DNA from 2 places in the Oceanicaulis sp. genome. Region 2 is predicted to be linked to the other one. Evidence: predicted binding sites of a transcription regulator. Region 2 holds the regulator's gene; the other holds the start of a gene.
The links. The regulator HrcA, encoded in region 2, represses chaperone genes, less so after heat shock. The targets are predictions, from matches to a motif close to GTTAGCANTCNNNNNNNNNGANTGCTAAC.

Region 1 (15,843 bases), 860 kb from region 2:
CGACGCCGGGCTTTTTTTCTGTCGATGGATTGAAGCGATTACCGGCGCGGCGGCGACGGCGGCGCAGGGATGTCCGGCCCGCCTTCAAGTCCATGCGCCTGTTCAGAAGAACGCCAGGCGTCCAGCCAGGTCTCTTTCTCGGCCCCGACAAGCTCGCGACCGTTGACCCAGACTCGGGTTTCGCCGTCACGCTCGATGATGCGCACCTGGCGGTCTTCATAGGTGTGCTCATGACGTGATGAAGTGTGAGAGCGAGTCTCGCGCCATTCCGCGCGCTCGTCTCGCATCTCGCTCAAGCTTTCTTCAAGCTCTTCGCGGGCGTCACGTAGTTCTCGCCGATCCTCCGCTGTCAGGGGAACCCGGACGCCGTCCTCGGTCTTCCAGCCGCGCTCCAGCGTGCGGTCAATCGCGCGCAGCCCGGCTTCAAGGCCGTGCTCGGCGGCGGCGAGACCCGCCTGAGCGATGGAGTCGGCGTCAATGGAAATGGACAGAGCGTGGCGCTCGGCCTGATGCGCGCGTTCTTCAGCGCGACGGGCGGCGCGTTCCGCCCGGTGTTCGGCACGGCGGATCATACGCTCGGCGTCACGATCTGCGCGCTCTGCAGCCCGTTCGGCATGTCGTTCCGCGCGCATCGCCCGGCGTTCGGCGTCCTCGACGATCACTTCGATCCGCGCCTGCAGTTCGTCTTCGTCAAAATTGAGACGATCAAGCTGGATGTGAAAGTCGGAGCCTTCGGAGAAATGCTCGACGAGGGTCTCAGACAACGCCTCCATCTCCTCTGTGAAGGCTTCTATGTCATCTTCGTCCCAGCGGTCGACATCGATATCGAGATCAAGGCTGATTGAGGTGTCGTCGTCACCATCGAGCGCGGTTTCAATCACGCGCACAGCGTGGGCGCCGTCGCGAATGACAATGCGCTGCCCATTGACGACCAGCACATGAGCAGTGCGCTCATCGGCGTCTGCATAACGTGTTTGTGCGGCGCCCGCCGAGGCGCAGGCGACCAGCAGCGGTGCGGCGGCGACGGCGGCGACCGTGGCGATCCAGTGTTTCATCAAATGTCCTCCCTTTCCCGGAACTGTGGGTGAGCGCGCCTTACAGCGGCACGTCCGCAGGCTTAAGTTTTCGTCATTCTCGTATTCACAGTCCTTGCCTTCGTCTGGACAGATGGCCGACGGCGCTCTAGCAATCTGACCAAGGGATGAGGGACAGCCATGATGATTTCACGACGCGGGCTTATGGCCGGCATGGCGGCGCTTTGCACGGCGCCTGCATTCGCAACCACGGCGTCTCTGGATACGCTGGTCGGCAATTGCCTGATCCTGGGGTTTCTCGGCGATCATGCGCAGGCGGAGGGCGCGTCGCGGCTTGAAGACGACCTCGCCGCCGGCCGCGTCGGCGGCGCTCTGTTCCTGCGCCATAATGCACGCAGCCGCGACGGCGTGCTGGGGCTTTCAGACCGCTTCCAGTCTGCAGCGCCGAACGCCTGGCTCGCCATCGATCAGGAAGGCGGCTTTGTGCAGCGCCTGACCGACGAGATGGGCTTTACCGACATTCCCACCGCCGAGGCGCTGGCGGAGATGGGGCTCGACGCGGCCCGTCCGGTCTTCGCCCAGGCGGCGCGTGAGCTGGCGCAAAACGGGTTTTCCATGAACCTTGCCCCGGTCGCGGACCTGCGCCATGACGGCAATGAGGTGATTGACCGCTGGGCGCGCGCCTTTGGCGATGATCCGGACACGGTCGCAGCCTATTGCGGCGCCTTCATCGACGCTATGGAGGCGGAGGGCGTTGCGTGCGCCATCAAGCATTTCCCCGGTCATGGGCGCAGCCAGGGCGACAGCCATGACGGGTTCGTCGACATTTCAGACACGTGGGGCGAGGTGGAAGCCGCGCCGTTTGAGCGCCTCATTGAGCAAGACAAGGCCCATCTGATCATGGGCGGGCATCTGATCAATCGCCGTCTGGACCCCTCAGGACGCCCGGTGACGCTGTCAGCGCCCGTCCTTCAAGGACTTTTGCGCGAGCAGATGGGCTATCGCGGCGCTGTGATCACCGATGATCTCGATATGGGCGCGATCCGAAACCAGTATACGCGCGAACAGGCGATCGTGGACTCGCTGGCGGCGGGCAATGACCTGCTGCTGATTTCCAACTCGGCGGACGCCGATCCTGATCTGCCTCGGCGCGCCGTGGACTGGGTCGGACAGGCGATCGAGTACGGGCGGCTCAGCCTGGACCGTCTGATCGACGCCAACGCCCGGATCGCTGCTTTGAAGGCGCAAGTGGGGCTGGGCTAACTCCGCCCGCACTGCGTCGTCTGTTATCGGAAGCGATAGCTCATCCGCAGGCCCAGCTCGTCCAGACCCTGATTGCGGCCGCTGGCGAGAATCTGTCCGTGGGAATGGTGTTCATAAAACACGCCGAGCGACCATTGCTCATTGAGCGCGTAATCGGCGGCGAAGCCGGTGCGGAACAGCCAGTCAGAGCCCAGAAGGGCGCGGGTGTCCTTGATGCGCTGGGCCTCCACGGGGCCGTCGCGGTCGGGGTAAACTTCCAGCACGCCGTCATTATAGCTCAGCCCGAACGAGGCCTCGAGGCTCAGCCGATCGGTGACGCCATACTCCCAGGCGAGCCCCGCCGTGACCAGATTGGTGTAGCCCTGGGTGCTGATGTTTGCGGACAGGAAGGGGCGGGGCGACCAGATGCGCTCCAGAAAATCCGGGCTCGAGAACATCAGATCACCGACGATTTGCGGGCCGTCTTCGCTGTGGTCTGTCAGGTCATGCGCCGCAACGCCCAGGCGCACTTCCTCGAGACCGAAACCGGAACTCTGCGCGCTGGCGGCGCCGGTGAGAGACACAGCGGCGAGCGCGGCGGCGAAACGAAGCATGATGCATTCCTTTAACTCTGAGTGTTTTGGAATAGCGCCCAGCTGAAATCTTGACCAGTGCGTTGACGAAGCTGTGAGCCGATTGTCCGCGAGCTGTTGGTTTCGCGCCGCTCAGACATACGAAATAAACGCTTTGTTAAGCCAAAATTCTCTCCTAGGAGGAATTTGTGGCTCTGAATTCCCTCCTGAGGTAGTGTTCTTGCTGCGCAAGATTGCGCTCATATGGAGGAGGCTTTCATGAACAAGATGAGTGTTACTGCACTGGCGTCATCGGCGCTGTTGGGCCTGTCGCTCTTGACGACCGGCTCTGCGATGGCCGGCGACCCCGTGCAATGCCAGCAGCAAGCCGAAGAGGATTGCGCCCTGTTCGTGCCGCGCGGCAGCGCCAGCTGGGCCTATTGTGTGGAACAGCTCACGCAAATCTGCATTGAATATCAATCAGCGCCGAGCTTTGACGCGACCAAAGCGCTGCGCGAAGGCTGCGAATTGCCCTGATTCCGAAGTCTGGAGGGCGCATGCCACTGCGCCCTCCAGGCCTATTGCAACAGGCGGCGCACCAGTTGTCCGGCCAGGTCCGGGCGGTCTGCGCTCAAATGCACGATGATAATCATGCCGGTGTTGAGCTCGTACAACGCCAGGCTGGCGTATCCGGCGATCGAGCCGCCATGCATGACGACATCCAGTCCGCGCGGGTCTCGAATGCGCATCGGGCCCAGAGCCCGGCTGCGACCGTCGCCGCGATCAATCTCTTCGCTCAGCATCAACCGGCCCAGCTCTGACAGTTCGCCCTCAGGCGAGAACAGGGCGGAGAGCGTATTCGCCAGATCGCTGGCGCTGGTGAAGACGCCGCCATCAGGACCATGGTTTTCAATCAGGTCGTAGACGTCTCGCTCTGGCTCGCCGGGCGCGCCATAGCCATGAATGAGGTCGGCGCCACCCAGCGCCTGATTATAGCTCGTCGCTTCAAGGTTCAGCGGGGCGATGATGCGCGCCTGCATCAGGGCGTCAAAATCCTGCCCGGTCACGGCTTCGGCGATCAGGGCCAGATACTGGTAGTTCGAGTTTGAATACCCATACCCCTCGCCGGGCGGGAACTCGGCGGGACGGCCATGGATATAGCCCAGCGTCCGCTGCGGGGTGTTGCCCTGGACCGTGTTGACGGTCTGAAACCAGACATCGTCATAATAATCGGGAATGCCGCTGGTGTGGGTGAGCAGCTGTCGCACACTGGCGATCTGCGCGTTGGCGATCCCGTCCAGCCAATGGGGCGCCACGAGGTCAGCCAGTCGGTCGTCCAGGCTCAGGGCTCCCTCTGCGATCAGGCTGTGAATGATGGCGGCTGTGTGGATCTTACCGATGCTGGCGATCCTGAGTTGCGCGCCTTCGGGGATCGGGGCGCCCGTCTGGCGGTTCGCCACGCCGCGCGTGATGATCCTGCGACCTTCAGGGTCCTGAGCCAGAACCACAGCGCCGGCAATGTCACCCTCTTCAAGGATGGCGTCGATCTCGGTTTCGATCGTGAGGGTGTCGGGCAGGGCGCCGAGCGCCTCTACAGGAACGAGCAACAGAAAGAGAATGGCGATGGGGAGCAGGCGTGTCATGACGAACCTCTTTTATTTGAAACACGCTAGCAGAGCGTGCTTGCCCGATCTCGCCGATTTCAGCACTCTAAACGCCGAAATTCGGCGCGGAGGTCGCAAATGATCCTGGATGAGACAGATCGAGCAATCTTGCGGATCGTGCAGCGTGACAACCGGCTATCCAATCATGCCGTTGCACAGCAGGTGAACCTGTCTGAAACCGCTGTCAGGCGTCGGCTTGAGCGATTGCGGCGCGAGGGCGTCATCACGACGGATGCGGCGCTGCTGGACCGAGCCCGGCTCGGGCAGACGCTGATCGTGTCGGTGACCTTTCATGATGACGCACCGGACATATATGAACGTTTTCGCTCGGCCATGCTGGCGGATCCAAATGTCACGCAGATCTATTCAATAGCCGGCGAGGTGGACTTCCTGCTTCATGTCCATGCGCCTTCCTTGGCGTCTTATGAGCGCTGGGCCGAAGCCAGCTTGCTGCAGGACCCGATTGTGCGGCGCTATGAAACCTCGGTGGTGCTCAGCACCGTCAAATTCACCACCGAAGTGCCGGTCTGACAGGGCAGGGTACAGGCAACTCTCTAGATATATTGATAATTTAGCTTCATTGACGCGTCAGTATTTATTCGCCGATCTGTGTGGCGGTCGTCGAAACGGATGTAAATTTCTGAATGGCGACCAGAGATGATCTGACCAGCTTGGGGAATATTGGCTTATAATTCTCCCTATAAGGGTATTATGATGCCCTTGGATTGTGGATGTAGCGACACTGTCAAAGGGAGATCATCAATGAGACATACGTTTTTCACCGCCTTGGCTTCAGCAGCCGCCTTGTGTGTATCTTTGACTGCCCAGTCAGAAGCTCAAAGTGGCGCGAGTTCAGACTGTCTTATGCAAGCCCGCGCTTATTGCGCTTATCTGAGTTCAGATCGGCTCGCGTATTATGAGTGCGTGCTGGCGCAGTATGAAGCGTGTCTCGGCTCGGCGACACAAACTCATCAGCTAGACGCGCCTTTCCGGAAACGACACTGCGAGATTGCATAGGCGCGATGCAGTTTTGGAACAAAAAGGGCGGCTCAATCGAGCCGCCCTTTCCGTTCGTAGCCTTGGAATGGCTGGACTTAGAAGCCCATGCCGCCCATGCCGCCCATGTCGGGCGCGGCCGGAGCTGCGCCTTCTTTTTTGGGCTTTTCAGCGATCGCCGCTTCGGTGGTGATCAGCAGGGACGCCACAGAGGCTGCGTCTTGCAGCGCGATGCGGGACACTTTCACCGGATCGATGACGCCGGACTTCACCAGGTCTTCGTACACGCCGGTCTGGGCGTTGTAGCCGAAGTTGGCGTCATTGTTTTCCAGCACCTTGCCGACAACGATGGAGCCTTCGCTGCCCGCGTTTTCGACGATCTGACGGATCGGAGACTGCAGGGCGCGCGCCACGATGGCGATGCCCTGGTTCTGGTCTTCATTGTCGCCGGTCACGCCATCCAGCGCCTTGGAGGCTTTCAGCAGCGCAATGCCGCCGCCCGGAACGATGCCTTCTTCCACCGCAGCGCGGGTGGCGTTCAGCGCGTCGTCCACGCGGTCCTTGCGCTCTTTCACTTCGATTTCCGAAGCGCCGCCGACCTTGATCACTGCAACGCCGCCGGCCAGTTTCGCCAGACGCTCTTGCAGCTTCTCTTTGTCGTAATCAGACGAGCTGTCTTCAACCTGACGGCGGATCTGGTTCACGCGGCCTTCGATGGCCTCTTTCTCACCGGCGCCGTCCACGATGGTGGTGTCGTCTTTGGTGATGTTGACCTTCTTGGCGGTGCCCAGCATGTCGAGGGTGACGTTCTCGAGCTTGATGCCCAGATCTTCAGAGACGACCTGACCACCGGTGAGAACGGCGATGTCCTCGAGCATGGCTTTACGGCGATCGCCGAAGCCCGGCGCCTTGACGGCTGCGATTTTCAGGCCGCCGCGCAGCTTGTTGACCACCAGGGTCGCCAGCGCTTCGCCTTCAACGTCTTCTGCGATGATCAGCAGCGGACGGTTGGACTGAACCACAGCTTCCAGAACCGGCAGCATGGCCTGCAGAGAAGAGAGTTTCTTCTCGAACAGCAGGATGTACGGGTCTTCGAGATCCGCGATCATCTTCTCGGAGTCGGTGATGAAGTACGGCGACAGATAGCCGCGGTCGAACTGCATGCCTTCCACGACATCGAGTTCGGTCGCCAGAGACTTGGCTTCCTCGACGGTGATCACGCCCTCATTGCCGACTTTCTCCATGGCGTTGGCGATCATATCGCCAATTTCTTTTTCGCCGTTCGCGGAGATGGTGCCGACCTGAGCGACTTCAGAATTGCCCTTGATCGGGGTGGCGGAGGATTTGAGGTGCTCGATGACCAGCGTGACGGCTTTGTCGATGCCGCGCTTGAGGTCCATCGGGTTCATGCCGGCGGCGACCGATTTCATGCCTTCACGCACGATCGATTGCGCCAGAACGGTTGCGGTGGTGGTGCCGTCGCCCGCTTCGTCATTGGTGCGCGAAGCGACTTCGCGGACCATCTGGGCGCCCATGTTCTCGAACTTGTCTTCCAGTTCGATTTCCTTCGCCACGGACACGCCGTCCTTGGTGGTGCGCGGAGCGCCGAAGGATTTTTCGATCACCACATTGCGGCCTTTCGGGCCGAGGGTGACTTTCACGGCGTCGGCGAGGGTATCCACGCCTTTGAGCATTTTTTCGCGGGCGGAAGCGCCGAACTTAACGTCTTTGGCAGCCATTGTTCGTCCCTATCAATCTTGAGTGTGTGGTTCGAAAAAGCGTTGCGGCGGCGATTAGCCGACCACGCCCAGAATGTCGGACTCTTTCATGATCAGCAGATCCTGACCTTCCAGAGTGATCTCGGTGCCGGACCATTTGCCGAACAGCACGCGGTCGCCGACCTTGACGTCCATGGCGATCAGCGCGCCCTTGTCGTCACGGGCGCCGGGGCCCACAGCCACGACTTCAGCTTCTTGCGGCTTTTCCTTGGCGGTGTCGGGGATGATGATGCCGCCAGCGGTCTTGGATTCTTCCTCGACGCGTTTGACGACGACGCGGTCCTGCAGAGGACGAAATTTCATTGCCGGTACTCCGTTTTTGAGCGTCAGCTCACTGAAGATCTGGTTTAGCTCTCGCCGCCTCGAGGGCGTTAGCACTCTCAGAGGGCGGTTGCTAACAGAGGCGGAAGTAAGAGGCGCGCATGACCCCGTCAAGAGCGCCGAACGACATTTTTGACCGCGCATTTCAGCGCGATCTCCGGCCGGTTCAGCCTGCGTTCATGCACACGTCGCGCACATAGGCTAGGATGGGGCTATCTAGACGGGGAACTTCTAGGGTAGTTCTGCGTTTTCAGGGGACGTTTACGGGAGAGAGTATGATGTTTCGTTCAATGATCGCCGCCGTTATGGCGCTGGGCCTTGCGGCCGCCTGCACCACCACTGACCAGTACGGCAATGTTACGCAGAACCGCACCGGCACGGGCATTCTGGCTGGCGCTGCGGCCGGCGCGCTGCTGGGCACGCTGGCGGGCGGCGATGACCGCCGCAATGCGCTGATCGGCGCGGGCGTGGGGGCTCTCGCGGGCGGTGGTATCGGCAATTACATGGACCGCCAGGAACGCGCCTTCCGCGAGCGTCTGCGCGATTCCGGCGTGACCGTTCGCCGTGTGGGCAATGACCTGTATCTGGTGATGCCGGGTGATGTGACCTTCGCCACCAACTCCGCTCAGATCAGCGGCCGTTTCGGTCCTGTGCTCAATGATGTGGCTGACGTGCTGATGACCTATCCGGCCACGTATGTGGACGTGATCGGTCATGCCGACAGTGTCGGCGACGCCGGCTACAATCAGGCTCTGTCCGAGCGTCGCGCCAGCTCTGTGGCGTCGGAACTGATCGCGCGCGGCGTCATGCGTGACCGTCTGTATGTGGCGGGCATGGGCGAGAGCCAGCCGATCGCTTCCAACGACAGCGATGCAGGCCGCGCCGCGAACCGCCGCGTGGAAATCAAGATCGCCCCGCATACCTCGTAATTTCGAGGCGGGAGACCGCGATTAACGACAAGGCGCGTCCGCATGTGCGGGCGCGCCTTTGTTTTTTCCATTTGTCCACGGCTCACAGCGTTAACGTTCTGACAAGTCCGGTTAACGCACTTTATGATCGCCAAAATGAGTGTGATTCGTTGGACTTGGTCTGGTCTGGACCAAGCCGCGACATTCAGGAGCGAGAATGCCGCGCGCAAGCGACATATTGGTGATCCTAACCTATGCGATGGTCGCCATCGTCGCGGCTCTGGCGTTTGATCGCTTCGGGCTGATGTCGGCCGAGCTCGCCTGGATGATGGGCGCGCTGGTGTTCCTGATCGGCGGCCAGGTGCATGCTTCTGTCGCGCGCGCTGAAGAACGCAAGCTCTTTGAAGACGAGATCCATCTGCTCAAAGCCGCCAACATGTCCATGCTCGATGAGCTGAGCAGCGCTCAGGACCGGATTGAGGCGCTGGCGGAGACCGCGGTCGCCACAAAACCCAGGACAGCGGAAGCCAGCGCTCCGGCCACACAGGAATCCGCGCTGGAACTGAGCCAGCCGATCCAGGCTGCGGGTGATCCGCAAAACGCCGATGAGCGTCTGGTCGCTGAAATCCTGGCGCGACTGGAAGGCGGCGGCCGCGCCGCGCCCGTCGCCGCCCAGACGCCGGATGCGGTGGACCTGGTGCGCCGCGCGCTCGATGACAATCGCGTTGATCTGTATTTGCAGCCCGTGGTCGGCCTGCCGCAGCGCCGGACCTATTTCTACGAAGGCTATACGCGCATTCGCGACGAAAACGGTCAGGTTCTGGGGCCGGGCGAGTTCCTCGCCGCCGCAGAGGAAGCGGGCCTGATCACCGATGTGGACAATCTGTTGCTGCTGCGCTGCGTGCAGATCGTGCGCCGCCTGACCAAATCGGATCGCCGGGTGGGCGTGTTTTGCAATGTCTCCATTCGTTCGCTGGCCGATGAAGACTTCTTCCCGGCCTTCCTCGATTTCCTGCGTCGCAATTCCGATCTCGCTGGCGCGCTGATCTTTGAATTGCCGCGCGCCCAGTTTGAAAACCGCTCCGCCACCGCCGCGCGCAATATGGCGCGGCTGGCCGATTTCGGCTTCCGCTTCTCCATCGATCAGGTCAATGACCTCAATATTGACCTGGCCGAGCTGCAGCGCGCGGGCGTGCGCTTCATCAAGGTGGCCGGCGACCGCCTGATCGCCGCCGCCCATGGCGCAGAGCCCATTGCCGGCCGTGAGCCGGGCGCTTTGCGCCCTGAAGACGTGGCGGGTCTGTTTGCGCGCTATGGCGTCGATCTGGTGGCGGAAAAGATCGAAGTGGAGAGCACTGTGGTTGAAGTGCTCGATCTTGATGTCGCTTACGCTCAGGGGCATCTGTTCGGCGCGCCGCGCCCGGTGCGTGATGAAGTGCTCAATGAAGCGGATAACAAGCTGCGCCGCGCTGCGGGCTAGGGTGTGCTTTCATCGTTGACGCGCGCGCCTCAGCAGCCTAGCTCCGCGCCATGACCGATTTTCCGCGCCTCTCCGAACTCGCCGCCGATTACGACGCAATCCTGTGTGACGTCTGGGGCGTCATCCGCGATGGCTCAGACCTTTTGCCTGAAGCGCTAGACGCCTTGCGCCGCTATCGCGCTCAGGGCGGCACGGTGGTGCTGGTCTCCAACTCGCCGCGTCGCGCATCGTCGCTTGAGACTTTTCTCAAGCAGATGGGATCGGGTGAGGATGTGTGGGACAGCGCGGTCAGCTCGGGCGAGGCGACCCATGCCTTGCTGGAAAGCCGGGCGCCAGGTCCCGCCTTCAAGCTCGGCCCCGATTGGGATGACGCGCTGTATGAGGGGACGGAGCTGGAGTTCGCCAAGCTCGAAGACGCCGCCTTTATTTCCTGCACAGGCCTGTTTGACTGGGAAAATGAGACCCCGGACGACTACACGGGTCTTCTGACCGAAGCCAAGCTGCGCCGGCTCGACCTGATCTGCGCCAATCCCGATATCGTCGTGCAGTTCGGCGAGGGCTTGCGCTATTGCGCGGGCGCGCTGGCGCAAAAATACCAAGATATGGGCGGGACGGCGGTCATGGCGGGCAAGCCCCATCCGCCGATTTACGATCTGGCTTATCGCGAGATCGATCGCTTGCGCGGGGAGCGTCTGGACAAGGCGCGGGTGCTGGCTATCGGCGACGGACCGCACACCGATATTCAAGGCGCCCAGTCGGAAGGCGTGGATGCGCTCTTCATCGTCGACGGCATTCTCGGGCAGGCTTTTGAGACTGGGTTTGACGCTGACAAAGCGGCCGCCCTCCTTGCGGAGGACGGCCTCGTTGCACGCTATTGTGCGCCGAAGCTCGTCTGGTGATCAGCCTTCGATTTCCCAGCTTCCGTTCACGGTGATCGAGACGACCAACTCGCCGCCCGAGACCGGCGTGGCGCTGTCTTCCATCATCATGGCGCGCGAGAACATCACAGGCTGGGGCGCATAGCCGCCGCTCTCAGAGAAGTTCAACAGGCGCTCAATCGTGAACCCGCCCACTTCGGCATAGAGGTCGCGGGTTTCGTAAAGCTCGGCGACGGCGCGGCGACGCGCTTCGGTTTCTGCGGCGTCCGCTTCAGAGCTGGAAAACGTCACGCCATTGAGCGAGTTGGCGCCGGCCTCAAACAAGGCGTCAATCGCCGGGCCGACGCTGTCCATGCCGCGCACCAAAGCGGTGACCGTGTTGCGCGCGCTGTATCCGGTGATCTCACGCGTCCCGCCGTCGCGGCTGGACGGCTGGGAGTAGACCGGGCTGACATTGAGCTGGCTGGTCTGGATGTCGCGCGCTTGGACGCCGGCGTCCTCCAGCGCACTGAAGACGCGCGACATGCGCTGACTGTTCGCCCGCAGCGCCTCCGCCGCGGTGCGCGCCTCGGTGACGACGCCGGCGGAGACTTGCGCCTGGTCGGGCGTGATGCGGACTTCGCCGCTGGCTGACAGGTTCAGCTGCGCGGTCTGCTCTTGCGCGGGCGCTGTTTGCGCCACGGCGTTGGCGGGCAGGGCGGTGGTGGTCATAAGGGCGGCGGCGAGAAAAACGGTGCGGATCATAAGAGCTCTCCCAGTGTGTTGTGCGTCCAGTATACGGGCTTTGAGGCCTGTCTCATGTCGGAAACGCGACTCTTTGATGGCCGTTCCCTGAACGCCTGTTCAGCTGCATCTCGCCGCCAAGACGACTTTGCCAAAATCGCAGCCCGCGTTATCAAGTCAGGACGCTGTCTTGCTCAGCGGGCCTGTAGCTCAATTGGTTAGAGCCGGCGGCTCATAACCGCTTGGTTGGGGGTTCGAGTCCCTCCGGGCCCACCATTGTCTCGCTCTCACGGCAATTTGCTTCGCAAACGCCTCCGATGGGGCGGCCTGACCGGCCGACGCGCAATCGCGCTTGCGAACCCTGCGGGTTCGATGTGGGTCGCCTCCGGGCCCACCATTTTATCCGTCAATGTGAATCATGCGGCATGGGGCCCTGCCACGCTCAGCGAAGAAGGGCTCGGCCGAACGGGCACACCCAGAAGAGCGCCGTCTCCAGCGCTGCGCTTTCCAAAGGCGGAAATGACAATCTCACTTTAGACGGGCGGGGGCGCTATTGTGTGATTGCGCCGCGGCCATGCAGTGTCTTCTAACGCATCCGACGCCGGGCCGGGTGCTTGCGCCCGGCCCGGCGTGGGGAACACGGATGCTAGAAATCGGCGGCGAGGCGTACGCCGATTTGACGCGGGGCGCCCATCCGGACGCGTTCATTACCGCCTGACGCCACATAGATTTCATCAAACAGATTGCGCGCCATGAAGCTGATCGTGGCGCGGTCATCGAGCACGCGGCGGCCGACGGTGAAATTGACCAGCGTCCGCGCGTCGTTTTGCAGGAAGGTCGCCGAACCGGAATTTGAGTTGTTGACGAAGCTTTCGCCTTCATAAGTGACGCCGAGCACGCCGTACCATCCCGTATCGCCTTCATAGGCCAGGCGGGCGGAACCGGTCCATTCCGGAGCGAAGCTGAACGCATTGCTTTCAAAAGCGGCCAGCGTTTGCTCCAGATTCGTTGGAACGGTGAGGCTTTGAGCGGCGATAATCGTTTCAGCCAGCGCTGTATCAAAGTCCTCAAACTCGGTCTTCACATGGCCGACCGAGGCGTCCAGCGACCAGTTGCTGTCGATCTGGAACGACGCGTCGATCTCAAATCCCATCAGATTTGAGGACCCGACATTAAAGCCCACCTCGTCTTGCTGCAGGGTCGACAAGGACACCACAACCTGCTGGTCGGTCCAGTCGGTATAGAACGCGTTCGCATTCACCCGCAGTCGCCGGTCCATCCAGAACGAGCGCAGGGCCAGCTCGTAATTGGTGGTGTATTCAGGATCGAACTGCGACACGAACTGGCGCGGGATGTTGAGGTCCGACCCGCCGGCCCGATAGCCGCGCCGCACCGACGCGATGATCGTGCGGTCTTCATCGATGTCAAAGCTGACAAACCCGGACGGCAGCCAAGCGGAGAAGTCCTGGCTTGCGGAGGTGTTTGCTTCAAGGAGGGAGGCGTCAAAATTAGCGTTCACCGCGGCGATCGTGCCCTGAACAACAGGAATAAGCGCGGGAATGAAACCGGCCGGTACACTCGGCGTAGCCGGGTTTGGAAGGCCCAGCGGGTCGCCGGAAAGGATCAGGCCCTCGACCTGCTCCTCATGGTCATAGCGCAGCCCGAACCCGACGGTGAGCTTCTCTGTGACGTCGTATTCGCCGCGTGCATAGAACGCGTAGTTCTCAATGCTCAAAGGCTCGCTGGTCATCGCGAGGAAAGCGCCGAGATCGGTGTAGTTGGCCAGCACCGCGGCGGTCGTCAGATCCGTTGCGCCGGCGATGAAGGCGTCAAAGAAAGGATCGCCAGCCGGACCTGCGGGGATGCCTGCGACCGGATTGCCCGGGGCTGGAACGCCGCGCAGCGGCGTGAGCTCTGCAATCAGGGTCGCCTCGATGCCCGGGCGCGCCGCCCCTTCCACCACAGACAGGATTCCGGGCTGGATGCCGGGGGTAAAGTTGTATTCTTCCTCATCGCTCTCGACATAGTATGCGCCGGCAAGCCCGCGGAACCTGCCGCCAGTGTCATAGGATAGCGTGAATTCCTGCGTGAAGATCGTTTGCTCTTCCAGCTGGGCGCCTTCCGGCGCGAACACGATTTCTCCGCTCGGGATGGTGGGAATGTTGAACGGATTGTTGATCGTGAACGGATCCTGAGGGTAGAGGGCGGGATCGACATTCGTCCCGTCGGTATCCAGCCGCTCGTCGTTCTCCGCATCGGAATAGGTGGTCAACGAGGTCAATCTAAGCGCGTCACTGATGTCCCAGGTATTGCGCAGGGCGAATGACAGATTGGTGTTTTCGTTGAAGTCCGGCGCGTTGACATAGCTCAGGCGCAAGTCCTCATTTCCAGCCACAACCGTGTTCAGGTCTACATACCCGTTCGGTCCGACCAAGCGACGATCAGACAGCGCATCAGCGACCCGCGCCTGGCTGTAATTCACCGTGAACAGGGTTGAGAACCGGTCCGATGGTTCAAGCAGCAGCTTGAGACGGGCTTGCCATTGATCATTGTAGTCCGCCCCGTCCTCACCGGTCGTGGCGTTGTCGACGAACCCGTCGCTTTCCCGGCGCTCCACCGCGACCCGGAAAGCCAGCCTATCCTCCACGATCGGTCCGCCATACGCGGCCGAAAGGATATAGGTCATGTCCTCATCATCGGTGGTCAGGTATTGCGCGCGCGCCCGGCCTTCAAACTCATAGGTGGGATCAGCGGTGTTGATGATGATCGCGCCTGCCAGCGCGTTCCGGCCCTGCACCGTTGACTGAGCGCCGCGCAGCACCTCGACCTGAGCCACATCCCAGATCGTATCGGCGTTAAAGCGCGTGGTTTGATCGCCCAGCGTCACGCCGTCCACATAGACCTGCGCCAGGGGAGCGGACCCGGCGCCGAGCAGGTTGTCAAAAGGGATCCCCCGGATCGAAAACCCGCCCTCCGAATTGTTCCGGTTCACGTTCGCAATGTAGTCAAACGCGTCGCCTAGGCTGGCAATCCCGTCGAGCTCCAGCTGCTCGCCGGTGACCACGCCGACCGACGTCACAGTCTCTTGAAGGTCGCGTTCGACCTTCTCACCGCGGATAACGATGGACTCAACTTCGACCGGTTGCTGACCGCCAGCGTTCGTCTGAGCGATGGCTGGCGACACGCTCAGCCCGGCGATGAGCGCAGCGGCGCTGACAGTGAAACGATACATGATGACCCCCCAATGCATCAACGCAGACACCCGGCTACGGGTGACGGTTCGCAAGTCAGTTAGCGCCAGCTTAATCAAGAGGCTATTCATAGTTTTATGAAACTGAACCGCCGCAAGCACGGCCCCAAAGTAGGAATTGTCACAAAGCGCGGATAAGGTCAGCCCCATTGGCGAGTATGGGGGATGCGCTATGACGCCGCTGTTTTTATTGGCTTTTTTTCTTGCCGCCGCAGGCGGATTGGACGACTCTGAGTGCCAGGCGCAGATCAATCTGGAAGCCCTGTGCGCCGTTGACCCCATAGATCTCACCCTGGCCGACCTACAGGCGGTGGGCACTCATAACAGCTACAAGATCGCTATCCCCGCCCCTGAATTCGCCGTGATTGCGACTTCCGATCCGAACGCGGCCGCGGGCCTTGATTATTCCCATGCCCCGATCGCAGAACAGCTTGAGACCGGGATGCGGCAGCTTGAGCTCGACCTGTTTTTCGACCCGGAGGGCGGGCGTTTTGCAGACCCGCTTCTGCCGCGCACGACGTCAGGGGTCGAAGGCGCGCGCGAGTTCAATTCAAGCCCTCTACAGGCCCCGGGATTTAAGGTGTTTCATATCCAGGACATCGATGTCTGGACCCATTGCCCGCAATTCACCACCTGTCTTGAAGCGGTGGAGATGTGGTCGGACGCCAATCCGGATCATGTCCCGCTCTTGATCTTGTTAAACCTGAAGACCGGGTCGATCCCGGTGCCTGGCTCGACCGCGGCGCTTGATTTCACGTCAGAGGCTTTCGCCGCCCTGGATGCGGAAATCCGGTCCGTCCTGGCGCCGGACGACATGATTACGCCCGACGATGTCCGCGCAGGCCGCGCGACCTTGCGCGAGGCGGTTCTGGACGGTGGCTGGCCTTCACTGGACGAAGCGCGCGGCAAAGTCTTGTTTGCGCTGGACACCGGCGCCGAGAATGTCTCGACCTATCTGGACGGCGCGCCGACGCTTGAAGGCCGGGTCGCCTTTGTG
Region 2 (15,843 bases):
GGGGCGGACGGTCTATGGCGGCCTGTCCGCGGCGCTCTGTCTTCACGGGGCGCTGCCCCATGCCGGCGGGCGTCCGCTGCGCAGCGCGCAGATCAGCTTTGTCGGACCCAGCGAGGGCGAAGTGGAGGTGACGGCTGAGAAACTGCGCGAAGGCCGCACGGCGTGTTCGGTGCGCAGCCGATTGACCAGCCAGGCGGGGATCGGGCTTGAAACCGTCTTCACTTTTTGTGGCGAACGCGAGTCCGCGCTGTCGCTTGACCCCGCGCCCATGCCCGAGCGCGCGACGGCGCCGAGCGCAGAAAGCGAACTTTTGACCTTCCCTGACGGTGCGCCAGGCTTCACCCGAAATTTCGACTTTATCTGGGCTGGGGGCGGCATACCGTTCCTGAACTCTGGCAAGGCGGTGGTGCGCATGTGGGCGCGCCACAAAGACAGCGCCTCACGCGATCATCCGCTGAGCCTGATGTGCCTTGGCGACGTGCTGCCGCCCGCGCTGACCCCGATGCTGAGCAAACCCACCCCGCTATCGTCAATGACCTGGATGATGGATCTGCTGACCGATGCGCCTGAAACCCGCGATGGCTGGTGGCTTCTGGAATGCCGCGCCGATCATGTGCGCGGCGGGCTGTCGACCCAGGACATGACCATCTGGAACACGGATGGCGCCTGCGTGGCCAAGGGCCGGCAGATGGTCACTGTGTTTGCCTGAGTGTTTGGATCTCATCGCCGACAACTGGCCAAGGCCCGACCTGCGCCCTATTTTGCCAGATATGGAACGTCGCCGGATTTATGAGACCTGGCCTGCAGACCCTTCAGCCCCGCCGCTGGCTGAAGATGAAGCGCTGTATATGGACGCGCAGGTGCAGCCCAACCGATCCTTGCCCAATCCCGGTTTTATCGCGCTGATGATCGCCATGGCCGTGATCAGCTTTTCCGCCGGAATCGGCTTCATGCTGATGGGCGCCTGGCCTGTCCTGGGCTTTTTCGGTCTCGATGTGTTCCTGATCTGGCTGGGCTTCAAGATGTCCTACCGCGACGGTCGCCGCATGGAGACGATCAAGATCACGCGCCGGGAAATCCGCATCACCCGGCGCTATCCGACCGGCCATCTCACCCAGTTTATCCTGCCCAGCGCCTGGACCCGGGTCAGCGTCGAAGGTGAGGGCGAACCCGATGTACAGGCGCGGCTGAGCGCCATGGGCAAAAGCCTGATCATCGGCAGCTGGCTGTCTCCCAAGGAGCGCGAAAGCCTGGCGGACGCCGTCCGCAACGCGCTCGAGGATGCGCGTCGGGCACGCGGGCCGCAGCTGGCGCAAGAATCAGGTGGCGGCGCCTGAACGCGACCGGCACTGTGCGTTCATGACGACCGATTTGCCCCTTAACGCCGATCCCGACAGCCTGCAGACCCGCGCAGCGGATTATGAGCGCGTGACCGCAGCGCTCGATTACTTGTCTGAGCACTGGCGCGACCAGCCCGACCTCGCCGCCGCTGCGCGGGCCGCGGGCCTGTCCCCGCATCATTTCCAGCGCGTCTTCACCCGCTGGACCGGCGCGAGTCCGAAAAAGCTGGTTCAGGCCCTGACCCACGCCAGCGCCCGCAAATTGCTTGTGGACGGGGCGAGTGTTCTGGATGCAGCGCTCGAGACCGGCCTGTCAGGTCCGTCGCGCCTGCACGATATTTTCATCGCCGAAGAAGCCGCCACGCCCGGCGAGGTGAAAAGCGGCGGATCCGGGCTTGATTTCAGCTATGGCTTTGCGCCTTCCCCCTTTGGAAGCGCCGTGTTCCTGATCGCGCCCCGCGGCCTGTCCGGGCTGGCCTTCTGCAATCGAGGGGAAGAAGACGAAGCCTTTGATGACCTCGCCCGGCGTTTTCCGATGGCGCGCTTCGTGCGAGATGACGCCCGGGCGCGCGACTGGGCGGGCCGGGTGTTTGACGCCCAGGCTGGAGAAGCCCCTCTGCCGCTCGCGCTCTATGGGGCGCCGTTCCGCCGACAGGTCTGGCGGGCCTTGCTGGCGATTCCCCCCGCCCGCACGGTCAGCTATGGCGATATCGCCCGCGCGGCGGGACGCGACAAGGCGGCGCGGGCGGCGGGCGCAGCCGTGGGCGCGAACCCGATCAGCTGGCTTATTCCCTGTCACCGCGTGCTCGCCGCAGACGGCCGACTAACCGGTTATCACTGGGGTCTCGATCGTAAGCGCGCAATGCTCGCCTATGAGGCCGCGACGGGTTAAAACCCGTCCCATGTTTGATCTGTCGCTATACATTCTCGGGGGCGTTTTCGTCCTGTTCATCCTCGCCAGCCTGAGCCGCTGGGCCTTCGCCGTGCGCGGACTGACCCAGGAAGCGACGCAGGAATACCAGACGCGGTGCGCGGAAAAGCCCGCCAGCGTGCGCGGGGTGAGCCAGGACGCGTTCGTGCGCCTGTTCGTCACCTGCTTTCAGCCGCGCTGGACGCTCTACGCCGCCGCAGCCGCTGCGACCGCCATCATTGTCAGCCCCGCGGCGCTTCTGGCGGTGCCGGCGCTCTATGACGTGATCTGGCGCGCCAACGGGGCGCCGGACTGGGGCGGACGCACGGGCTATGTCTTCATGTTCTCGCTCTTCTTCGGCGTCGTGTTCATCTGGGCGGCTTTGGCGGCCTTCATTGCGCGCCTGCACCATTTGCGCGCGCCTGAACCGTTCAACCACGCTCTGGCGCGGGCGCGCGGCGAGCCCATTGAAGACACCGGATGGCGGCCCCGCCCCAAATGGGCGCGCAAGATCAAGATCGACACCGCCGATTCAGAGACCGACAGCTAAGCCCCTCAAAAGGAGCCCCACATGCACTTTCTGCATTCCATGGTGCGCGTCACCGATATTGACGCCTCACTGAAATTCTATTGCGACGGTCTGGGCCTCAAGGAAGTGCGCCGCAGCGAGAACGACGCCGGACGTTTCACCCTCGTCTTTCTGGCCAGCCCGGATGATATCGCCAAATCGGGCGTGAACGCAGACTCAAAGCTTCTGCCCAAAGGCGCGCCGATGATCGAGCTGACCTATAACTGGGACCCTGAGCCCTATTCCGGCGGCCGCAATTTCGGCCATCTGGCCTATGAGGTGAAAGACATCTACGCCCTGTGCGCCCGCCTGGCCGCCATGGGTTATGTCATCCACCGCCCGCCGCGGGACGGCCGGATGGCGTTTGTCAAAAGCCCCGACGGCATTTCAGTGGAGCTGTTGCAGCAAGGCGAGGCGCTGGAGACCTCAGAGCCTTGGGCCAGCATGGAAAACACCGGCAGCTGGTAAGAGCGTCAGCGCTCAAAGGCCCGCCTGCATGGCGGGCCTTTTTTCAGACCTCTTGACGTTCCACAATGTTCCGCTTATGTTCTACTTCATAAGGAGTGGAACAATGGCCTATGCAACCAAGTCCGCAGGGTATGCGCGCAACGCCGGCAAGCGCTGGCGTGGCGAGGATGTGAAGCTGCTCAAGGCGCTCGCGCGCCAGGGCGCCAGCCTGCGTCTGATCAGTTTGAAACTAGGCCGTCCTGACAGCGCCATTCGCACCAAGGCCGCCGCGTTGGGCCTGACGCTCAAAGCGCCCGCCCCCATGGTCGCACCGCCGCCAAGCCGCACGCTCACCCGTCTGCGGCGCCCCGCCCAGCGTATGGACTTTGAAACCCTGACCCGTCAGCCGGACCTGTTCGGGCACGCCTGAGCTCAGGAGACGCGGTTGAGCACAAGTTCAGCCGCCGCCGAGCCAAACCAGGCCAGCACCGGGATAAAGCCATAAAGCGCCAAGCGCCGGGTCACAGGCGCGGAGATCGGCCAGACCGGAAGTTTCTCAAGCCATGTTTCATAGGCGATCAGCTCGGACACCGGCGCCGCCTCGCCGGGCGCTCCGGTCACCAGAATATTGGCGCGCGCTTGAATACGCTCCCGAACGGTCTTGAGCGCCTCGTCGCGAACATCGGAACACTTTCGCACAACGGGCCCTATGGTGGTCGCAAAGGCGTAACCCGCCGCCAGCAAGGCGAAGCCCAGCGCCGTCGCCGAGATCAGAGCCGGCGTTGATTCCACGAAAAACAGCAAGATGACCGCCGTCATCACCAGCCAGGCCAGCGCCCCGCGCAAGGCCAGCCGACCAAACACCTGATTTTGCTCCAGATGCGCCAGATCGACCTGAAGATGGTTTTCCACCAGGCGCTTCATCTCGCGATCCTCATACCGGACCATATAGCCGCCCCGCGCCGCGAGCCCGAACACCACCGTGTTCATGATGGCGAAAAAGGGCGAGATGGAGGTCCAGTAGTCACGCCACGGCATGTTGGGCGGGTTGAGAAGCCAGATATTGACCAACAGGCCGACAATCCCCCCGATCGCGAAGGCCACAAGAGAGGTCCGCGACTGACGCCGCGTCGGCCCAATGGCGATCTGTTCGGCCTTGTCTTGCCCTGCAGCGTCCAGAACCGCACGCACCTGGGGTAGAGAGGCGCGCCATTGCGCCTGCGTGATCGCCGGCATGGTCGTGGCCACGCCGAAAATCAGGCAGATGACCAGCGCCGCCCAGGCCGCCGGATTAAACCGCACGCCCTGATCCGCAGGCTCGATGATCGGCTGGCCCACCTGCATTGAGAGCAAGAGATAAAAGCCATACAGGCTCAGGCTGACCAGCACGCCGTTCAGCACGGGAGGCAAAGGCGACACCTGGTGCAGCCGAACCTCCAGATAAGGCCCGCGCAGCGTGTCAGCCTTATCAGTCACCCAGAACGTCCTGCATGGAATACAGCCCCGGCGCCTTGCCCTTGATCCAGCGCGCCGCCTCCAGCGCGCCCTGGGCGAAAATAAACCGGTCATAGGCCTTGTGGGAAATACTGACTTCTTCAAACGCCGAGAGGAAACGCGCCTCGTGTTCGCCCACCACGCCGCCGCCACGAATGGCGGAAAATCCGATCGCGCCCATCGGGCGATGCCCATCATGGCGCGGTCGGTTGAACTGAGCGACGCTGTCCAGATCAACGCCCCGCGCGCGCGCCGCTGTTTCGCCCAGGCTCAGGGCCGTCCCCGAGGGCGCATCCGCCTTGCGCTTGTGATGCGCCTCAATGATCTCGATATCAAAGTGCTCCGCCGCCAGCGCCTTGGCCGCCTGGGCGAGCAGACGCTCCACCAGAGCTACGCCGAGAGAGAAATTGCTCGCTTGAAGCACGGGGATGACTTCGGCGGCTTGATAGAGCGCCGCCTGCTGCTCGTCATCCAGTCCCGTTACGCCGGTGACCAGGGCGCGATGGCCCATGGACGCCAGTCGCGGCGCGATCGCGCTTGTCACTTTGGGCAAGGACGCGTCGATCAGCACATCGGCCTGATCCGTAGCCTGTTCCAAAGAGACGACAGCTTCGATCCCCATGAACCCGGCGGCGCACATCTCCCCCAGATCTGCGCCCAGATTGGGAGAGTCAGAGCTGACCATGCCGCCGACCAGCGACAAGTCATTGGCGCGGATCACTTCTGTCGCGATGGCGCGCCCCAACCGGCCGGAAATACCGGTGACTGCGATATGAATGCTGGATTCTGACATGACGCCCCCTCACAACCTAACGATTGGTCATCGCGCGATTGCGTGAAGAAAGCGTAACGCCCCTTATGCGAAGCGATCAGGCTTCGGGGCGCTGGCCGTGCTCGTCTTCGCCGTTGAGATCATCCCAGAAGCGCCGAACCTTGTTAAAAAACCCGTCGCTTTCAGGGTTGCAGCCATCGCCGGAGATCTCGCAGAACTCGCGCAGGATTTCTTTCTGCCGCTCGGTCATCTTGCGCGGGGTCTCCACAAACAGCTCCACATACATGTCGCCGCGGGCGCCGCCGCCATTGAGCTTGACCATGCCCTTATTGCGCAAACGCATGCGCTCGCCGGTCTGGGCGCCTTCAGGAATGCGAATCTTCACCTTGCCGCCATCAATGGTCGGCGCGTCGATCTCGCCGCCCAAAGCCGCCGTCACCATGGACACAGGCGCGCGGCAATACAGATTGGGGCCGTCGCGCTCGAACAAGTCATGAGCGCCGACAGAGACGAAGATATACAGATCGCCCTTGGGTCCGCCGCGGGCGCCCGCCTCGCCTTCCCCGGCCAGACGAATACGCATGCCGTCTTCAACACCGGCCGGAATCTGGACGCGCAGATCGCGGGTTTTGCGCACCCGGCCCGCCCCGTCGCATTCCTGACAGGGTGTTTCCACGTAAGAGCCGCGTCCGCCGCAGGTCGGGCAGCTCTGCTCCATGGTGAAAAAGCCTTGCGTGCGGCGGATACGACCCGCCCCGGCGCACGTCTCGCACGTGGTGACGCCTGTGCCAGGCTCTGCGCCATCGCCGTCACAGCGCTCGCAGGTCACGGTGGTGGGCACACGGATATTGGCGTCCTTGCCGTGATAGGCTTCTTCCAGGCTGATCTGCATGTCATAGCGCAGATCAGAGCCGCGCGCGGGTCCGGACCGACGCCCGCCGCCGCCCCGGCGTCCGCCGCCCATGCCGAAGGCGTCGCCAAACACCTGTTCGAAGATATCGGCGAAATCCGCTGATCCGGCGCCGCCGCCAAACGGATGGCCGCCGCCTGCGCCGCCTTGCTGGAAGGCCGCGTGTCCCATGCGGTCATAGGCGGCGCGCTTGTCCTCTTCAGACAGGACAGAATACGCCTCGCCCACTTCCTTGAATTTGGCTTCGGCTTCGGCGTCATCCGGGTTCTGGTCGGGATGGTATTTCATCGCCAGCTTGCGATAGGCCGATTTGATCGCCTTCGCGTCCGCGTCCTTGGCGACGCCCAGAACCTCGTAATAATCGCGTTTGCTCATGCGTAGGGTCCGCTTGCTTGACGTTTAGACAGAAGCAGCGCGGCCCCGCCCCGGGTGCGGGACGGGGCCGCGCGCCGCGTCTGGATCAGACTTAGGCGCTCTTCTTGTCGTCGTCGTCGTCCTTCACCTCAGTGAATTCTGCGTCGACCACGCCTTCTTCAGCGTCGGAATCCGCTTTCGCAGCGGCTTCACCGCCATCCGCCTGCTGAGCCGCGTACATGGCTTCGCCCAGCTTCATGGCCGCTTGCATCAGGGCCTGCGTTTTCTGCTGGATGACTTCAGGATCTTCGCCGTCCTTGACGTCTTCCAGTTCCTTGATCGCATCTTCGATCGCGGATTTGTCTTCCGCGGACACCTTGTCGCTGAACTCCTCGACCTGTTTCTGGGTCTGGTGGATCAGCGCTTCAGCGTTGTTTTTCGCGTCCACAAGCTCACGGCGTTTCTTGTCCGCGTCGGCATTGGCTTCGGCGTCTTTCACCATCTGATCGATGTCGCTGTCAGACAGACCGCCAGAGGCCTGGATGCGGATCGCCTGTTCCTTGCCGGTGGCCTGGTCTTTCGCCGACACGTTCACAAGGCCGTTTGCGTCGATGTCGAAGGTGACTTCGATCTGCGGCATGCCGCGCGGCGACGGCGGGATGCCCACGAGGTCAAACTGACCCAGAAGCTTGTTGTCCGCCGCCATTTCGCGCTCGCCCTGAAAGACCCGGATGGTCACAGCGGTCTGGTTGTCGTCCGCGGTGGAGAAGGTCTGGGACTTCTTGGTCGGGATCGTGGTGTTGCGGTCGATCAACCGGGTGAACACGCCGCCCAGGGTCTCGATGCCCAGAGACAGCGGGGTCACGTCCAGCAGCAGCACGTCTTTGACGTCGCCCTGCAGCACGCCCGCCTGGATCGCGGCGCCCATGGCGACCACTTCATCGGGGTTCACGCCCTTGTGCGGCTCGCGGCCGAAGAAGCCTTTCACCGCTTCTTGCACCTTGGGCATGCGGGTCATGCCGCCCACCAGCACCACATCGTCGATCTCGGAGGTGGAGACGCCGGCGTCTTTCATCGCAGCCTTGCACGGCTCGATGGTGCGCTTGATCAGGTCTTCCACAAGGCTTTCCAGCTTCGCGCGGGACAGCTTCATGTTGAGGTGTTTCGGGCCAGAGGCGTCAGCCGTGATGAAGGGCAGGTTTACTTCGTAGGACGAAGCGGACGACAGCTCTTTCTTCGCTTTTTCAGCCTCTTCCTTCAGACGCTGCAGGGCCAGCTTGTCCTGGCGCAGGTCGATGGAGGCCTCTTTTTTGAACTCGTCAGCGAGGTAGGAGACGATGCGCATGTCAAAGTCTTCGCCGCCCAGGAAGGTGTCGCCATTGGTGGCTTTCACTTCAAAGACGCCGTCGCCGATCTCGAGCACGGACACGTCAAAGGTGCCGCCGCCCAGGTCGTAGACCACGATGGTGCGGTTATCACCCTTGTCGAGGCCGTAGGCGAGCGCCGCAGCGGTCGGCTCGTTGATGATTCGCAGCACTTCCAGGCCGGCGATCTTGCCGGCGTCCTTGGTGGCCTGACGCTGGGCGTCGTTGAAGTAAGCCGGCACGGTGATGACGGCCTTCTCGACGGTCGCGCCCAGATAGCTCTCGGCGGTTTCCTTCATCTTTTGCAGGATGAAAGCGGACACTTCGCTCGGCGCGTATTTCTTGTCACGGCCTTGAACCCAGGCGTCGCCATTCGGGCCTTCCACGATGCCGTACGGCACCATGTCCACGTCTTTCTTCACGGTCGGATCGCTCATGGTCCGGCCGATCAGGCGCTTGATGGCGAAGAAGGTGTGGTCCGGGTTGGTCACGGCCTGACGCTTGGCCGGCTGGCCGATCAGGCGCTCGCCGTCCTCGGTGAAGGCGACCACGGAGGGGGTGGTGCGCATGCCTTCGGCGTTTTCGATCACCTTGGCCTGGTCACCGTCCATGACGGCGACGCAGGAATTGGTGGTCCCAAGGTCAATCCCGATAACTTTGCTCATCGCGTGCGTCTCTCCTGTTTTAGCGGCGGGGCGGGGCGGGGTGGTGAGAAGCCCGAAGCGCTTCCCTCTCGCCGGAGCCGCCCCCCTATTTGCTCGCGTTCAAATTTTCAACAACTTGGTCCGCAAACGACTGCTCTTGGACCGCTTTGATGGTCTTCACTGTCACGACTTCGTGAAAAGCCATGCGTGTCATGGGGCGATTTAGGAAGGCGGGTGCGGGGGTGCAAGGGCTGCTTACGCATTCAGGCGGTTATGTCGCCCTATCCGATGCAGCGCCAGCACCGCGCCGAGGAGGAAAACGGGTGTGAAGATCCAGGGCGTATTGCGCGCGATCGCTTCGGGCAGGAACAGAAGGTCCCGGCTCCAGACGCCCTCTGGCGTATCCGTCAGGGCGCGGGCCCAGCTTTGAAAGACACATTCGCCATCGTTCAGGAGCAGGCCCAGTCCGATCACGATCGGCACGCCCAGCGTCACAATCAACAGCTTGCGCGCCCGCCCGGTCAGCGCAAACACCCACACGCCGAGAATGCACAGCACCGCCAGCACATAGATCAGGGAATGCGCAATCTGGATCAGAACAATCATCGGACGCCTTTTCGGCAAGCCTTAGCGTCTCGGCTCCACCTCGGGATAGGGCATGATCTCATCAAGCTGCCGGGTCGTTCCGTCCGCGCCCACCACGCGCACATGTTTGCGTTTGAGCGCGCGGGGCTCTGGCACGCCGCACGAATGGGCGATCATCTCCACATCCTTGATCACCGCCTGGGCGTATTCCGCCGCCTTGATCGATTTTTGCTTGGGTTGAAGCCCGCGCTGGAGCGATTTCTTGTGCGTGGTGACCCCCGTCGGACAGGTGTTCTTATCGCATTTGAGCGACTGGATGCAGCCGATCGAGAACATGAAACCACGGGCGGAGACCACGGCGTCCGCCCCCACCGCCAGGGCCCAAGCGACGCCGGACGGGGTGATCATCTTGCCTGAAACCACAAGGCGTATCCGGTCCTTGAGCCCTTTGCGGATCAGGATGTCACACACCAGCGGCAGCGCCTCGCGCACTGTCAGACCCACATTGTCCATCAGCGGCATGGGCGCGGCGCCGGTGCCGCCATCGCCGGAATCAATGGTGATGAAATCAGGCGCGCTCTCAATCCCGCGCTCCCAGATCAGATCGCACAGCTCCTCCAGCCAGCCATAAGCGCCGATCACTGTCTTGATGCCCGTGGGCTTGCCGGTGACGCTGCGCACATGGGCGATGAAATCGAGCAGCGAGCCATTGTCGAAGATTTCAGGATGACGATTGGGGGAGACAGAATCCCTGAACGGTTCGATGCCGCGAATCTTCGCGATTTCCCGGTTGACCTTCTCGCCCGGCAACAGGCCGCCCTTGCCCGGCTTGGCGCCCTGGGCGAGCTTGACCTCGAACATCCGCACCGTGTCATGAGCGGCGATCTCGCGCAGCTTGTCGTCAGACATCAGCCCGTTTTTGTCCCGCACGCCGTATTTGGCCGTGCCGATCTGGAAAACGATATCGCCCCCGCCTTCCAGATGCATGGGGCTCACCCCGCCTTCGCCGGTGTTCATCCAGATCCCGGCCTTCGCCGCGCCCAGCGACAACGCCCGCACGGCGGGTTTTGACAAGGCGCCATAGCTCATGCCGGAGATGTTGAAGACCGAAGGGGCCAGATACGGCTTGTCGGCGTAGGGGCCGAACTCGCAAGGCTGGGTTTGCGCCACATCCTGCTCGAGCACCGGATAGGGGCAGTTGACGAACAACACTGTGCCTGCAGGCGTCAGCAGTTTGGTCGAGCCGAACGGGATGATATTGCCATGGCCCTGGCTCATCCGGTTCACCGCTTCACGTTCGGCGCGGTTGAAAGGCAATTCCTCGCGATCGAGCGCAAACATATAGGTTCGGAAAAACTCGCCCAGCCGGATGAACAGCGAGCGGAACCGGCCCACAACCGGATAATTGCGGCGCACCGCGTCAGCGCGTTGATTGGAATCGATCAGCCAGAACAGTACGATCAGAGCGGCGACCACGCCGACCAGGACGATGAAGAGCTGCGCCATCACCCCCAGAATATCCAGCACCCAGGACGGTATCATGTCTTCCCCCGCAACAAAGCTGCTCCAGCCTAGACCGGCGGGCCGCAAAGCTGAACCAGGCTGGCGAAGACGTGACAAGGACGTGATCACGCCATGATCGAAACACCAGATGGTTTCGCCCTTCACACGGGCTGGTTTGACCGCGCCGCGCAACACGCGCTGGCGCGAGAAATTTTAAAGCGTATCGCGCGCTCGCCGCTGTATCAGCCGTCCATGCCGCGCACCGGCAAACCCCTGAGCGTGATAATGACCAATCTGGGTCCTCTGGGCTGGATGACCGACAAGCAAGGCGGCTATCGCTATCAGAGCCGTCATCCGGTCACCGATGAGCCTTGGCCCGATATTCCCGAAACCCTTCTCGCCTTGTGGGAGGCTGTTTCCGGCTGGCCCGATCCGCCCCAGGCCTGTCTGGTGAACTGGTATGGCCCCGATGCGCGCATGGGGCTGCATGTGGATGCAGATGAAGACGCGAAGACCGCGCCGGTCGTATCCGTCTCCTTGGGCGATTCAGCCCGCTTCCGACTGGGTGGCCCGACCCGCAAGGGGTCGACGCGCTCCCTGCGTCTCAATTCGGGCGATGTGGTCGTGCTGGGCGGGGAGAGCCGGCGCTTTCATCATGGCGTGGACCGGATTTATGCCGGCAGCTCGACGCTGCTGCCGCCAGACTGGCGGCCGGGACGCCTCAATCTGACCCTGCGGCGAGTGAACTAGATTTTCAACAAACCGACACGTCCGGGCCTTGTTTCCGCCCAGCTTGTCCTGACATGATTAATTGAAGCGTCCGGCTGGGAAAGGGCGCGAGCAAAGGAGTTTGCGCCATGACTAAAGGTCTTATCGCTATCATGATCGCTGCGCCGCTGGCGCTGACCGCTTGTGCGACCAACCAGGGCGTTCGCGGCGCGGGTGTGGGCGCCGGCGTCGGGGCGGTCGCAGGTGCGATCATCGGCAATAATGTGGGCTCGGGCAACGCTGAAACCGGCGCGCTGATCGGCGCGGGCGTCGGCGCTGCAGCGGGCGCGGTCTATGGTTGCACCCGTCCGGGCGGCTGCGGCTATAACGCCAACAATCCCAATCATTCAGAGCTGATCTACGACCAGTATTCGGGCCGGTCCTACTATACCGATTACCGCACCGGCGACACGTTCTGGCAAAACGGCGAGCCGCGGACCCGCGCCCCGCGCCGCTAGGCTTTCACACAGCACACTGCAACAGGGCGGCGCGTTGCGCCGCCCTTTTTGTCGCCAGGCAAGGGCAAACACGCCCAAAATAGGGTAATATTTCTATTAACTTTCCCTCATCGGTTGATATGGTGAAGCGATCAATCAGCTCTGGGGGCGTTCATGATCCGAATTCTTTTCAGTCTCGCCGCGGCGGCCTGTCTCACAGGCTGCAGCTCGTTCAGCGACGCGGTTGACGGGATGCCGCAATGGCGACCCTTGGCGCTCTCTGCTGAAACCGCACGCAGCCTGCAGATCAACCATACCGGCGACGAACCGCTGGAGGCGTCGGCTGTTCTGGCTGCCCGCGCCAGCGCGCCGCGAAACGACCGTCTGGACCGCGCCACGGCCATGCTGCTGATTGCGGAATCCGACCGGCAGTGTGACGAGTATTTCGCCTCCATCACCACCACCGCCAACACCACACGCGCCTCGCTCAGCCTGGTGGCGCTGGGCACCTCAACGGCGGCCGGCCTGTCCGCGCCGCAACGCAGCGCCAACTTGCTGGCGGGCATCTCCACCTTCTTCACCGGCGCGCAAAGCACGCTCGAAGAAACCATTCTGGAGAGCCAGTCGACGCGCACGCTGCAAAGCGCCGTGCGCTCACGCCGGACCGAAATGCGCACGGAACTCAGCCAGCGCATCCTCGCCAGCGATGGAGAGGGCGCGTTGACGCTGATTTCAGGCCATATCCAAGATTATCATGCGCGCTGCGGCCTGGCCTATGGCCTCGACGCGGTGTCTGAAGTGGTCACGGAATCCGTCAACACCGCCGAGGATCGCGGGCGTGACGCGGCTGAAGCAGCCGAGCAAAACGTCCAGACTCTCCGAGATGAGGCGACACGCTAACGTCTCCTGAGGGCATGAAAAAAGGCGGCTCGCTGAGCCGCCTTTTTTGATTGCGTTTCAAACGCCGCGATCAAGCGCTGACGTCGACGCCGCCTTCGGCCTCCCCGCCTTCAGGCGGGTTGGCGGGGCCGGCGCTGACCACCACCATGGCGGCGCGCAGCGTGCGATCACCGATCTTGTAGCCGGGCTGCATCACATGGGCGATCGCGCCCTTGGGCTGATCCGCCGGGATCTGGGCGGCGGCCTGGTGCATATTGGGGTCGAGCGCATCGCCGGGGGATGGCTCGACCTTTTTGACGCCATGGCGCTCCAGGGACGACAGAAGACGACGCTCGGTCATCTCCACGCCTTCCAGCAGGGTTTTCAGCGCTTCGCCCGCTTCGGACTTGGATTCCTCGCTGATCGACTGCAAAGCGCGCGACAGATTGTCGGCCACGTCCAGCATGTCGCGGGCGAAACCGGTCACGGCGTAAGCGCGCGTGTCCTTCACCTCGCGCTCGGCGCGCTTCTTGGTGTTTTCCATCTCCGCCAGCGCGCGCAGCAGCTGGTCCTTGAGGTTGAAAATTTCCTCAGCCGGATCGGGCTCTTCAGACGCGGTGTCTTCCGCTTCGGCCTTGGCGGCGAGCGCAGCGTCAGCTTCAGCGTTCAGTTCAGCGTCTTCGGTTTCGGGGGTCTGGTTTTCGGTGCTCATACGTGCGGTCATTCAAGGCTAGAGGGGCGATCGTCAACCCAAAGGTTCACCAAGGCGGGCGATTATCGCGGCCCGGCCAGAAGCCGGCCGACCATTTGGGCGGTGTAATCAACAATGGGGATGACCCGGGCATAGTTCAAACGCGTGGGGCCGATCACCCCGATCGCGCCGATGATCTGGTTCTCTCGATTTCTGTAGGGCGCGACGATCACCGACGATCCCGACAGCGAAAACAACGGGTTCTCGGATCCAATAAACAGACGCACGCCCTGCGCCTGCCGCGCTTCGTCCAGCAGCGACAACAGGCCTTCCTGCCGCTCGATATCATCAAACAGCAGCCGGATGCGTTCCAGATCTTCCGCCGCCTCGACGCTTTCCAGCAGCCGCGACTGGCCGCGCACGATCAAGGTACGTTGCTCGGGTCCCGCCCAGTCGGCGAGACCGGCCTCCACCAGCGCGGACGCTGCGCCGTCCAGCTGGGCCTGTTTGGCGGAAATCTCTTCGCGAATGGCGCTGAGCGCTTCGGCCAGGGTGCGGCCCCGAAGCCGGGCGGACAAATAATTGCCCGCTTCGATCAACGCCGCGGGCGGCAGGCCGGGCGGCGGACGCATCAGCCGGTTTTCGACATTGCCGTCTTCGGTCACCAGAACCGCGAGCACTTCTGTGGGCGACAGGTTCACGAACTCCACATGGCGCAAGGGCGCGTCCTGGGCCGGGCTCGCCACCAGACCTGCGCCGCCCGCCAGGCCCGATAGAAGGTTCGAAACTTCTGACAGAACATCTTCAGGACGGCGACCCACCGCAGACACGCGGGTGTCGATCGCGGTGCGGTCATCCGCCTCCAGATCCCCCACCTGCAGCAAGCCGTCCACAAACAGGCGCAAGCCGGCATGCGTCGGCATGCGGCCAGCGGACACATGCGGCGAGGCCAGCAAGCCCGCCGATGTCAGATCCGCGAGCGTATTGCGGATCGAGGCCGGCGACAGATTGAGCCCGGACGTCTTGGACAGGGTGCGCGAGCCCACCGGCTCGCCGGTATCCAGATAGGTCTCCACCAGATCGCGAAAGATCGAGCGCGAGCGCTCATCAAGCGCCATCAGGCCGGAGGGAGAAGACGGTGGATGGGTCATCACGCTTTCAGAGTTAGTGTCGCTCCCCGTCCGGCGCAATCACCAAGATTGCGCGCAAAGCGCTTTGCGCCATCGCGTTCGCTCGGTTAACACGAGAGCCACAGACACACGAACATTCGGAGATGACCCATGCGCCCTGAAGGCCGCCAACCCGACGCCCTGCGCCCGCTCAGTTTTGAAATGGGCTGGTCGCCTTACGCCGAAGGCTCCTGCTTGATCAGTTTCGGCAACACCAAAGTCTTGTGCACAGCGTCCGTGGAAGAAAACGTGCCGCCCTGGCTGCGCGGTCAGGGCAAGGGCTGGGTGACAGGCGAATACGCCATGCTGCCCCGCGCCACACATCAGCGAAATCGCCGGGAAGTGCAATCGGGCAAACCGTCTGGCCGCACTCAGGAAATCCAGCGCCTGATCGGCCGATCCTTGCGCGCGGCGGTCGATCTCAAAGCGCTGGGCGAACGTCAGATCGTGGTTGATTGCGATGTGCTGCAGGCTGATGGCGGCACCCGCACCGCGGCGATCACTGGCGCCTGGCTCGCTCTGAAAGCGGCCGTCGCTTACCTGATGGAAGAAGGCGTTCTGAAAACAGATCCGGTCATCGCTCAGATCGCCGCGGTCTCGGCGGGCGTCGTGAACGGCGACTGCGTGCTCGATCTTGAATATGAAGAAGACCGGGTGGCGGAAACCGACGCCAATTTCGTGCTCACATCCACTGGCGGCGTGATCGAGGTGCAGGCCACTGCCGAAGACACCCCGATGACCCAAAGCCAGTTTGATCAGATCTTCGCCCTGGCGCGCCGGGGCGTGACCGATCTGTGCGCGGCCCAGCTCAAAGCGCTCGGTCAGTAAAATCGGGAGTCAGGCGGATGGCTAAGCGCTGTCCGCCTCTTCCTCTTCGTCCTCAAACACAAGAAGATCAGCGGGTTGGCAATCGAGCTCGCGGCACAAGGCTTCTAAAGTAGAGAAGCGCACAGCCTTGGCCTTGCCGGTTTTCAGGATCGACAGATTGGCCATGGTGATGCCGACGCG

Region 1: groES (co-chaperone GroES) is a predicted target of HrcA. The motif match lies at 7,657-7,685, and genes of this name have one in related genera.

The regions. Positions count from the first base shown of each region.
Region 1 covers NZ_OZ260073.1:642,348-658,190, reverse strand. Annotated here, with positions in the region: gene ACQ66J_RS03325 (hypothetical protein) at 39-1,055, opposite strand; gene ACQ66J_RS03320 (glycoside hydrolase family 3 N-terminal domain-containing protein) at 1,215-2,297, shown strand; gene ACQ66J_RS03315 (acyloxyacyl hydrolase) at 2,321-2,890, opposite strand; gene ACQ66J_RS03310 (hypothetical protein) at 3,128-3,385, shown strand; gene ACQ66J_RS03305 (serine hydrolase domain-containing protein) at 3,427-4,491, opposite strand; gene ACQ66J_RS03300 (Lrp/AsnC family transcriptional regulator) at 4,591-5,043, shown strand; gene groL (chaperonin GroEL) at 5,607-7,247, opposite strand; gene groES (co-chaperone GroES) at 7,302-7,589, opposite strand; gene ACQ66J_RS03285 (OmpA family protein) at 7,883-8,536, shown strand; gene ACQ66J_RS03280 (EAL domain-containing protein) at 8,733-9,995, shown strand; gene ACQ66J_RS03275 (TIGR01459 family HAD-type hydrolase) at 10,046-10,894, shown strand; gene ACQ66J_RS03270 (SIMPL domain-containing protein) at 10,895-11,617, opposite strand; tRNA gene ACQ66J_RS03265 (tRNA-Ile) at 11,796-11,872, shown strand; gene ACQ66J_RS03260 (TonB-dependent receptor) at 12,243-14,828, opposite strand; gene ACQ66J_RS03255 (phosphatidylinositol-specific phospholipase C1-like protein) at 15,019-15,843, shown strand, end outside.
Region 2 covers NZ_OZ260073.1:1,504,513-1,520,355, reverse strand. Annotated here, with positions in the region: gene ACQ66J_RS07560 (thioesterase family protein) at 1-709, shown strand, start outside; gene ACQ66J_RS07555 (DUF2244 domain-containing protein) at 771-1,337, shown strand; gene ACQ66J_RS07550 (methylated-DNA--[protein]-cysteine S-methyltransferase) at 1,282-2,232, shown strand; gene ACQ66J_RS07545 (hypothetical protein) at 2,243-2,800, shown strand; gene ACQ66J_RS07540 (VOC family protein) at 2,822-3,286, shown strand; gene ACQ66J_RS07535 (hypothetical protein) at 3,390-3,695, shown strand; gene ACQ66J_RS07530 (hypothetical protein) at 3,698-4,741, opposite strand; gene dapB (4-hydroxy-tetrahydrodipicolinate reductase) at 4,734-5,552, opposite strand; gene dnaJ (molecular chaperone DnaJ) at 5,629-6,816, opposite strand; partial or broken gene dnaK (molecular chaperone DnaK) at 6,908-8,917, opposite strand; gene ACQ66J_RS07510 (hypothetical protein) at 9,059-9,409, opposite strand; gene ACQ66J_RS07505 (FMN-binding glutamate synthase family protein) at 9,431-10,930, opposite strand; gene ACQ66J_RS07500 (alpha-ketoglutarate-dependent dioxygenase AlkB) at 11,024-11,641, shown strand; gene ACQ66J_RS07495 (YMGG-like glycine zipper-containing protein) at 11,749-12,117, shown strand; gene ACQ66J_RS07490 (hypothetical protein) at 12,271-12,996, shown strand; gene grpE (nucleotide exchange factor GrpE) at 13,067-13,687, opposite strand; gene hrcA (heat-inducible transcriptional repressor HrcA) at 13,750-14,817, opposite strand; gene rph (ribonuclease PH) at 14,947-15,663, shown strand; gene ACQ66J_RS07470 (helix-turn-helix domain-containing protein) at 15,685-15,843, opposite strand, start outside.